Microbispora sp. ZYX-F-249: one gene and its partner. The protein of the gene in region 1 binds, or shares a complex with, the protein of each later gene. Links are inferred from orthologs where the notes say so. Each region holds a gene or a part of one and is shown in the gene's direction. Other genes may lie near its edges. The genes, in order: mfd and uvrA.

What was found.
Region 2: the proteins of mfd (region 1) and uvrA are in contact, whole or in part, in a crystal structure (PDB 4DFC), measured with the Escherichia coli proteins. The link is inferred for Microbispora sp. ZYX-F-249 from one-to-one orthologs.

What each region holds. Positions count from the first base shown.
Region 1 is NZ_JBDJAW010000013.1:54,150-58,473, forward strand. Bases 93-4,112 are described here. They hold mfd (transcription-repair coupling factor), read left to right. Parts: upstream 93-414; coding sequence 415-3,912; downstream 3,913-4,112. Other genes in these bases: AAH991_RS17470 (methyltransferase domain-containing protein), read right to left, coding at 93-186; AAH991_RS17480 (SurA N-terminal domain-containing protein), read left to right, coding at 3,965-4,112. In the rest of the region: more of AAH991_RS17470, read right to left, coding at 1-92; more of AAH991_RS17480, read left to right, coding at 4,113-4,324. UniProt on the Escherichia coli protein: Couples transcription and DNA repair by recognizing RNA polymerase (RNAP) stalled at DNA lesions. Mediates ATP-dependent release of RNAP and its truncated transcript from the DNA, and recruitment of nucleotide excision repair machinery to the damaged site.
Region 2 is NZ_JBDJAW010000028.1:26,481-30,221, forward strand. What follows is about bases 44-3,480. They hold uvrA (excinuclease ABC subunit UvrA), read left to right. Parts: upstream 44-439; coding sequence 440-3,280; downstream 3,281-3,480. Other genes in these bases: AAH991_RS28025 (maleylpyruvate isomerase family mycothiol-dependent enzyme), read right to left, coding at 44-168; AAH991_RS28035 (Rieske (2Fe-2S) protein), read left to right, coding at 3,445-3,480. In the rest of the region: more of AAH991_RS28025, read right to left, coding at 1-43; more of AAH991_RS28035, read left to right, coding at 3,481-3,741. UniProt on the Escherichia coli protein: The UvrABC repair system catalyzes the recognition and processing of DNA lesions. UvrA is an ATPase and a DNA-binding protein. A damage recognition complex composed of 2 UvrA and 2 UvrB subunits scans DNA for abnormalities.

The sequences.
Region 1 (4,324 bases):
GGGCGGCAGATCCTCGTCCACCCCCGTCATCCTCGGCTCGTACCGCCCCACGTCGAGGGCGCCGCCCCGGCCGCATCCGGCGATGAGGATGTCGAGCCGCCGTCCGAGCTGGTCGGTCCACTGCTCGCGAATCCGCTGGCTGAACACGTCGTCCTGGTCCGCGGACGACAACCGAACCTCTGTCATACGACTGAGAGTAATCATTTGAGGACGCTGAGTTGCGCATTTGCCGTCCCCCATCTCGTCCGGACCGAGCGGCCGAGCGGAGCGAGGCGGGCGGACAGGGCGTAGCCTGGATAGCCGCGGCCCGGTTGGGAGCATCTCGTGGATCTTCGCTCAGGCGGGGGTCGGCCGGATGCCGGGGGCCGCGTCCGCACGCCGGCTGTCTAAGTCACGGGGCTTTTGAAGGCATCGATGTCTCTTTCCGGACTGCTCGACCTCGTTTCCGCCGAATCCAGGCTGGCCGCCGCGCTCGACGCGGCAGGGCAGTCCGCCGATCCCGGTGCCGAGCTGGTGGCGCCGCCCGCGCTGCGGCCGTTCGCCGTGGCCGCGCTGTCCCGCGTACGGCCGGTGCTCGCGATCACGGCGACCGGGCGTGAGGCGGAGGATCTGGCCGCCGCGCTCACCAGCCTGGTCGACGAGAATTCCGTGGCCGTCTTCCCCGCCTGGGAGACGCTGCCGCACGAGCGGCTGTCGCCGCGCAGCGACACGGTCGGCCAGCGGCTGGCCGTGCTGCGGCGGCTGGCGCACCCGATCGAGGGCGACCAGACCGCCGGTCCGCTGCGGATCGTGGTGGCCCCGGTCCGCTCGCTGCTGCAGCCGATCGTGGCCGGTCTCGGCGACCTCGCGCCCGTACGGCTGCGCGCCGGCGACGAGGCCGACCTGGACGACATCGTGGCCCGGCTGGTCGAGAACGGCTACCACCGGGTGGACATGGTGGAGAAGCGCGGCGAGGTGGCCGTGCGCGGCGGCCTGCTCGATGTGTTCCCGCCCACCGAGGAGCATCCGCTGCGGCTGGAGTTTTGGGGCGACACGATCGAGGAGATCCGCTGGTTCAAGGTGGCCGACCAGCGCTCGCTGGAGGTCGCCCAGGACGGCCTGTTCGCCGCGCCCTGCCGCGAGCTGCTGCTCACCGACGACGTACGGCGGCGCGCCCGCGAGCTGGGGGAGGAGCACCCGGCGCTGAAGGACGTGCTCGACCAGCTCGCCGAGGGGGTGCCGGTGGAGGGCATGGAGGCGTTCGCGCCCGTGCTCGCCGGGGCCATGGACCTGCTGCTCGACCACCTGCCGGTGCGGTCGGCCGTGTTCGTCTGCGACCCCGAGCGCATCCGCGGCCGGGCCGTCGAGCTGGTCCGTACGAGCCAGGAGTTCATGGAGGCGTCCTGGATCGCCGCGGCGGCGGGCGGCGAGGCGCCGATCGACCTGGAGGCGGCGGCCTTCCGCACGCTGGAGGAGGTGCGCGACCACGCCCGCGAGCTGGGCCAGCCGTGGTGGAGCATCGCGCCGTTCGGCGAGGGCGTGGAGCTGGACGCGCAGGACGTCGAGGCCTACCGGGGCGACACCCAGCGGGCGCTCGCCGACATCAAGGGCTGGCTGGGCGCGGGCAAGGCCGTCGTGCTGCTGAGCGAGGGGCACGGCCCGGCCGAGCGCATGGTCGAGCTGCTCAAGGGCGTGGACGTGGCGGCGCGGCTGGTGCCGTCCCTCGACGGACCGCCGCCGAAGGACGTCGTGCAGGTCACGACGGGCCGCATCGACCACGGCTTCGTCACGCCGGACGTCGCCGTGGTGACCCACCTCGACCTGGTCGGGCAGAAGGCGTCCACCAAGGACATGCGCCGGCTGCCGTCGCGCCGCCGCAACATGGTCGACCCGCTCCAGCTCAAGGTCGGCGACCACGTCGTGCACGAGCAGCACGGCGTGGGCCGCTACGTCGAGATGGTCCAGCGCACGATCCAGGGCGCGACCCGCGAATACCTGGTGATCGAGTACGCCAAGGGCGACCGGCTCTACGTGCCGACCGACCAGCTCGACGAGGTCACGCGCTACGTCGGCGGCGAGGCGCCCACGCTCAACCGGATGGGCGGGGCCGACTGGGCCAAGGCCAAGACCCGGGCGAAGAAGGCGGTCAGGGAGATCGCGGGTGAGCTGATCCGGCTCTACTCGGCCCGGATGGCCTCGCCCGGCCACGCGTTCGCCCCCGACAGCCCCTGGCAGCGGGAGATGGAGGACGCCTTCCCGTACGCCGAGACGGGCGACCAGCTCGAGGCGATCGACGAGGTCAAGCGCGACATGGAGCGGCCCGTCCCGATGGACCGCCTGATCTGCGGCGACGTCGGCTACGGCAAGACCGAGATCGCGGTGCGGGCGGCGTTCAAGGCGGTGCAGGACGGCAAGCAGGTCGCCGTCCTCGTGCCGACGACGCTGCTGGTGCAGCAGCACCTGTCGACGTTCGGCGAGCGGTTCGCCGCCTTCCCGGTCACGGTGAAGCCGGTCTCCCGGTTCCAGACCGACAGCGAGGTCAAGGGGACCCTCGACGGCCTGCGCACGGGCGAGGTCGACGTGGTGATCGGCACGCACCGGCTGCTGTCGCCCGAGGTGAAGTTCAAGGACCTCGGCCTGATCATCGTGGACGAGGAGCAGCGGTTCGGCGTCGAGCACAAGGAGGCCATGAAGCACATGCGCACCCAGGTCGACGTGCTCGCCATGTCGGCCACGCCGATCCCGAGGACGCTGGAGATGGGCCTGACCGGCATCCGCGAGATGTCGACCATCCTCACCCCGCCGGAGGAGCGGCACCCGATCCTCACCTTCGTCGGGCCGTACGACGACAAGCAGATCGCGGCGGCGGTCCGGCGCGAGCTGATGCGCGACGGTCAGGTGTTCTTCGTCCACAACCGGGTCCGCACGATCGACAAGGTGGCCGCGCGGCTGCGCGAGCTGGTGCCGGAGGCGCGGATCGCGGTCGCCCACGGGCAGATGAACGAGACACAGCTCGAGAAGATCATGGTGGACTTCTGGGAGCGCAGCTTCGACGTGCTGGTCTCCACCACGATCGTCGAGTCCGGCCTGGACGTGCCCAACGCCAACACGCTCATCGTGGACCGGGCCGACAACTACGGCCTGTCGCAGCTCCACCAGCTGCGCGGCCGGGTCGGCCGGGGCCGCGAGCGCGGTTACGCCTACTTCCTCTACCCGCCCGAGTCGCCGCTGACCGAGACCGCGCACGAGCGGCTCGCCACGATCGCCCAGCACACCGAGATGGGCGCGGGCATGTACGTCGCGATGAAGGACCTGGAGATCCGCGGCGCCGGCAACATCCTCGGGGCCGAGCAGTCCGGCCACATCGCCGGCGTCGGCTTCGACCTGTACGTCCGGATGATGGCCGAGGCCGTACAGGAACAGAAGTCCAAGCTCGCGGGCGAGAGCAAGGTGGAGGAGCGGCCCGAGGTCAAGGTCGAGCTGCCGATCAACGCCCACGTGCCGCACGACTACGTCACCTCCGAGCGCCTGCGGCTGGAGGCGTACAAGCGGATCGCGGCGATCGGCTCGGAGGACGACATCACGGCCGTCCGCGACGAGCTCACCGACCGGTACGGCAGGCCGCCCCAGGAGGTGGACAACCTGCTGGAGGTGGCGCGCTTCCGCATCAAGGCGCGGCGGGCCGGGCTGACGGACGTGACGCTGCAGGGCCAGCAGATCAGGTTCGCGCCCGTGGAGCTGAAGGACTCCCAGCAGGTGCGGCTGCAGCGGCTCTACCCGCGGTCGATCTGGAAGCAGGCGACGAGCATCCTGCTCGTCCCGGTGCCCAAGACGAAACCGATCGGCGGTCAGCCGCTTCGCGACCTCGACCTGCTGAAATGGTGCGGGGACCTGGTCGAGGCCCTGTTCCTGGAGCCGATGCGGGTACAGTGACCCGCGAAATTGTCAACATATGCGTGGCCGGTGTCGTTCGGGAGGATCGTCCGTGAAGTCGTATCGAGTGCGCGTCGCCGTGGCGCTGGCGGCGGCCGGTATCGCCGTGACCGCGTGCGGTGGTCCCGTGCAGGCGGGTTCCGCGGCCATCGTGGGCAATGAGCGCATCACCTCCAGCCAGCTGAACGACGAGGTCCGCGAGCTGCGCGCCGACCTGGCCGCGAACAAGATCCCCGAAAACCAGCTCCAGCTGTCCTTCTCGCTGCCGCAGACGGTCCTGCTCAACATGACCACGAGCAGGCAGTTCCAGGAGCTCGGCCGGCGCAAGGGCGTCACGGTCACCGACCGTGAGGTGGACGACGTCGCCGTCGCCCAGGGCGGCTGGGACCAGTTCAACAAGGTGCTGCTGGCC
Region 2 (3,741 bases), on another replicon or contig:
GACGTAGCTGTCGGCGTTGCGGGCGACGTGCGTGAGCACGTGCCCCCGCGTCCAGCCGGGCAGCAGGGACGGCGCGCGGAGATCCTCGTCGGTGAGGCGGGCGGCGGTCGCCAGCAGGCGCCCGGTCGCCTCGGCGAGCTCCCGCTCGATCTCGTCGATAACGGACATGGAGGCAATCATGGCCCCTGGCACCCCCGGCCGCCGTCCCCGCACCCGGCAGGGAAGAGGACGGCGTCCGCGGCGGTTGTATGAGCAGGGGTTTCCTGCGGATGGCAGGCACCGGTTTGACGAAGCTCATACCCTGGTTCACGGAGCGTGTCCCACACAGCACGCGGGGCCGCCCCCTCCGGCCGCCGGACGATGCCCCCCGAAATTGTCGGTGGCTCTGGATAGCCTGCCCGTGCACCTCCATTCACCTCATCGACCTATCGGGACCACCGTGGCTGACCGCCTGATCGTGCGTGGCGCACGCGAACACAATTTGAAGGACGTCTCGCTCGACCTCCCGCGAGACGCTCTGATCGTCTTCACCGGACTGTCGGGCTCCGGCAAGTCCAGCCTGGCCTTCGACACGATCTTCGCCGAGGGACAGCGGCGGTACGTGGAGTCCCTGTCCGCGTACGCCCGGCAGTTCCTGGGTCAGATGGACAAGCCCGACGTCGACTTCATCGAGGGCCTGTCCCCGGCCGTCTCCATCGACCAGAAGTCCACCAGCCGCAACCCCCGTTCGACCGTCGGCACGATCACCGAGGTCTACGACTATCTGCGTCTGCTGTGGGCGCGCATCGGCAAGCCGCACTGCCCGCAGTGCGCGCGCCCGATCGCCCGCCAGACGCCGCAGCAGATCGTGGACCGCGTGCTCGAGCTGGAGGAGGGCACCCGGTTCCAGGTCCTCGCCCCGATCGTCCGCGGCCGCAAGGGGGAGTACGCCGAGCTGTTCCGCGAGCTGCAGACCAAGGGCTACGCCCGGGCCCGCGTCGACGGCACGATCGTGCGCCTGGAGGAGCCGCCCACGCTCAAGAAGTACGAGAAGCACGACATCGAGGTGATCGTCGACCGTCTGTCGGTCAAGGAGAGCGCGCGGCGCCGGCTGACCGACTCGGTGGAGACGGCGCTGCAGCTGTCCGGCGGCACCATCACGCTCGACTTCGTCGACCTGCCCGACGACGACCCCAACCGTGAGCGCTTCTACTCCGAGCACCTCTACTGCCCCTACGACGACCTGTCGTTCGAGGAGCTCGAGCCGCGGTCGTTCTCGTTCAACTCGCCCTTCGGCGCCTGTCCCGAGTGCACCGGGCTCGGCACCCGCATGGAGGTCGATCCCGACCTCGTCGTCCCGGACCCCGAGCGCACGCTCGGCGACGGCGCGATCAGCCCGTGGGCGAACGGCCACACCAGCGACTACTTCGTGCGGCTGCTTGAGGCGCTGGGCAACACGCTCGGCTTCGACCTCGACACGCCGTGGGAGCGGCTGCCGAAGAAGGCGCACAAGGCGATCCTGCACGGCCACGACGAGCAGGTCCACATCCGCTACAGCAACCGGTACGGCAGGCAGCGGTCGTACTACACCGACTTCGAGGGCGTGATCCCCTGGGTGCAGCGCCGGCACGCCGAGTCGGAGAGCGACGCCAGCCGCGAGCGGTTCGAGGGCTTCATGCGCGAGGTCCCCTGCCCGGCCTGCAAGGGCCGCCGCCTCAAGCCGGTCTCGCTGGCCGTGACCGTCGGGGACGCCTCGATCGCCGAGATCTCGGCGATGTCGATCGCCGACTGCGCGAAGTTCCTGTCCGGCCTGCGGCTGTCGGAGCGGGACATGCACATCGCGGAGCGGGTGGTCAAGGAGATCAACGCCCGGCTGGGCTTCCTGCTCGACGTCGGCCTCGACTACCTCACGCTCGACCGCGCCGCCGGCACGCTCGCCGGTGGCGAGGCGCAGCGGATCAGGCTGGCCACGCAGATCGGCTCCGGCCTGGTCGGCGTGCTGTACGTGCTGGACGAGCCGTCCATCGGACTGCACCAGCGGGACAACCAGCGACTGCTGGAGACGCTGATCCGGCTGCGCGACATGGGCAACACGCTGATCGTTGTCGAGCACGACGAGGACACGATCGCCGCCGCCGACTGGGTGGTCGACATCGGCCCCGGCGCGGGCGAGCACGGCGGCCAGGTCGTCGTGTCCGGCACCGTGCAGGAGCTGCTCGCCAGCGAGGAGTCGCTGACCGGCGCGTACCTGTCGGGCCGAAAGGCGATCACCGTGCCGGAGATCCGGCGCCCGCGGGACAGGAAGCGGCAGCTCGTCGTAAAGGGCGCCCGCGAGCACAACCTCAAGGGAGTGGACGTCGAGTTCCCGCTCGGCGTCTTCACCGCGGTCACCGGCGTCTCGGGGTCCGGCAAGTCGACGCTGGTCAACGACATCCTCTACGCGGCGCTGGCCAAGGAGCTGAACGGCGCGAAGACCGTGCCGGGACGCCACTCCCGGGTGGTCGGCACCGACCTGGTGGACAAGGTCGTCCACGTCGACCAGTCGCCGATCGGCCGCACGCCGAGGTCCAACCCGGCGACGTACACGGGCGTCTTCGACCACGTGCGCAAGTTGTTCGCCGCCACGACCGAGGCGAAGGTCCGCGGCTACCTGCAGGGCCGCTTCAGCTTCAACGTCAAGGGCGGGCGCTGCGAGGCCTGCTCCGGCGACGGCACCATCAAGATCGAGATGAACTTCCTGCCGGACGTCTACGTCCCCTGTGAGGTCTGCCACGGCGCCCGGTACAACCGGGAGACGCTGGAGGTCCACTACAAGGGCAAGACGATCTCAGAGGTCCTCGACATGCCGATCGAGGAGGCGCTGGGGTTCTTCGAGGCGATCCCCGCCATCCGCCGTCACCTGCAGACGCTGCACGACGTCGGTCTCGGGTACGTACGGCTGGGCCAGCCGGCGACCACGCTGTCGGGCGGCGAGGCGCAGCGGGTGAAGCTCGCCTCCGAACTGCAGCGGCGATCGACCGGCCGGACGGTGTACGTGCTGGACGAGCCCACCACCGGCCTGCACTTCGAGGACATCCGGCGGCTGCTCGGCGTGCTCAACCGGCTGGTGGACGCCGGCAACACGGTGATCGTCATCGAGCACAACCTCGACGTCATCAAGACCGCCGACTGGATCGTCGACATGGGGCCCGAAGGCGGCTCCGGGGGCGGCAGGGTCGTCGCCGCCGGCACGCCCGAGCAGATCGCCCGGGTCGAGGAGAGCCACACCGGCGCCTTCCTCCGCAAGATTCTGGGCGTATGAGTATTCGTCTCATCTTCTCTCCCTACTCTTCTCCTTCCGACCGCGTCACCCTGAACCGGCCACGGGGTGATGGCCGTACCTGAGAGCACACAGGGTGACGCGTCGCGCAGGGGAAGACCCGGGGCCGTGGACGTCCCGGGCCGCCGCATCAGGGAAGGATGAGCATGACGGATACGACACGCCGGGCCGTGATCTTCGGCGCCGGGGGCGCCGGGCTGGCCGTGGCGCTGAGCGCGTGCGGTGCCTCCGACGGGGACGACACGGCGTCGGCGGGCCAGGGCACGTCCCAGGACGGCCAGTCTCAGGGAGCACAGGGCGGGGGCGAGATCGCGAAGACCTCCGACATCCCCCAGGGCGGCGGCAAGGTCTTCAAGGACCAGGACGTCGTCATCACGCAGCCGGAGGCCGGCACGTTCAAGGCGTTCAGCGCGACCTGCACCCACCAGGGCTGCCCGGTCGCC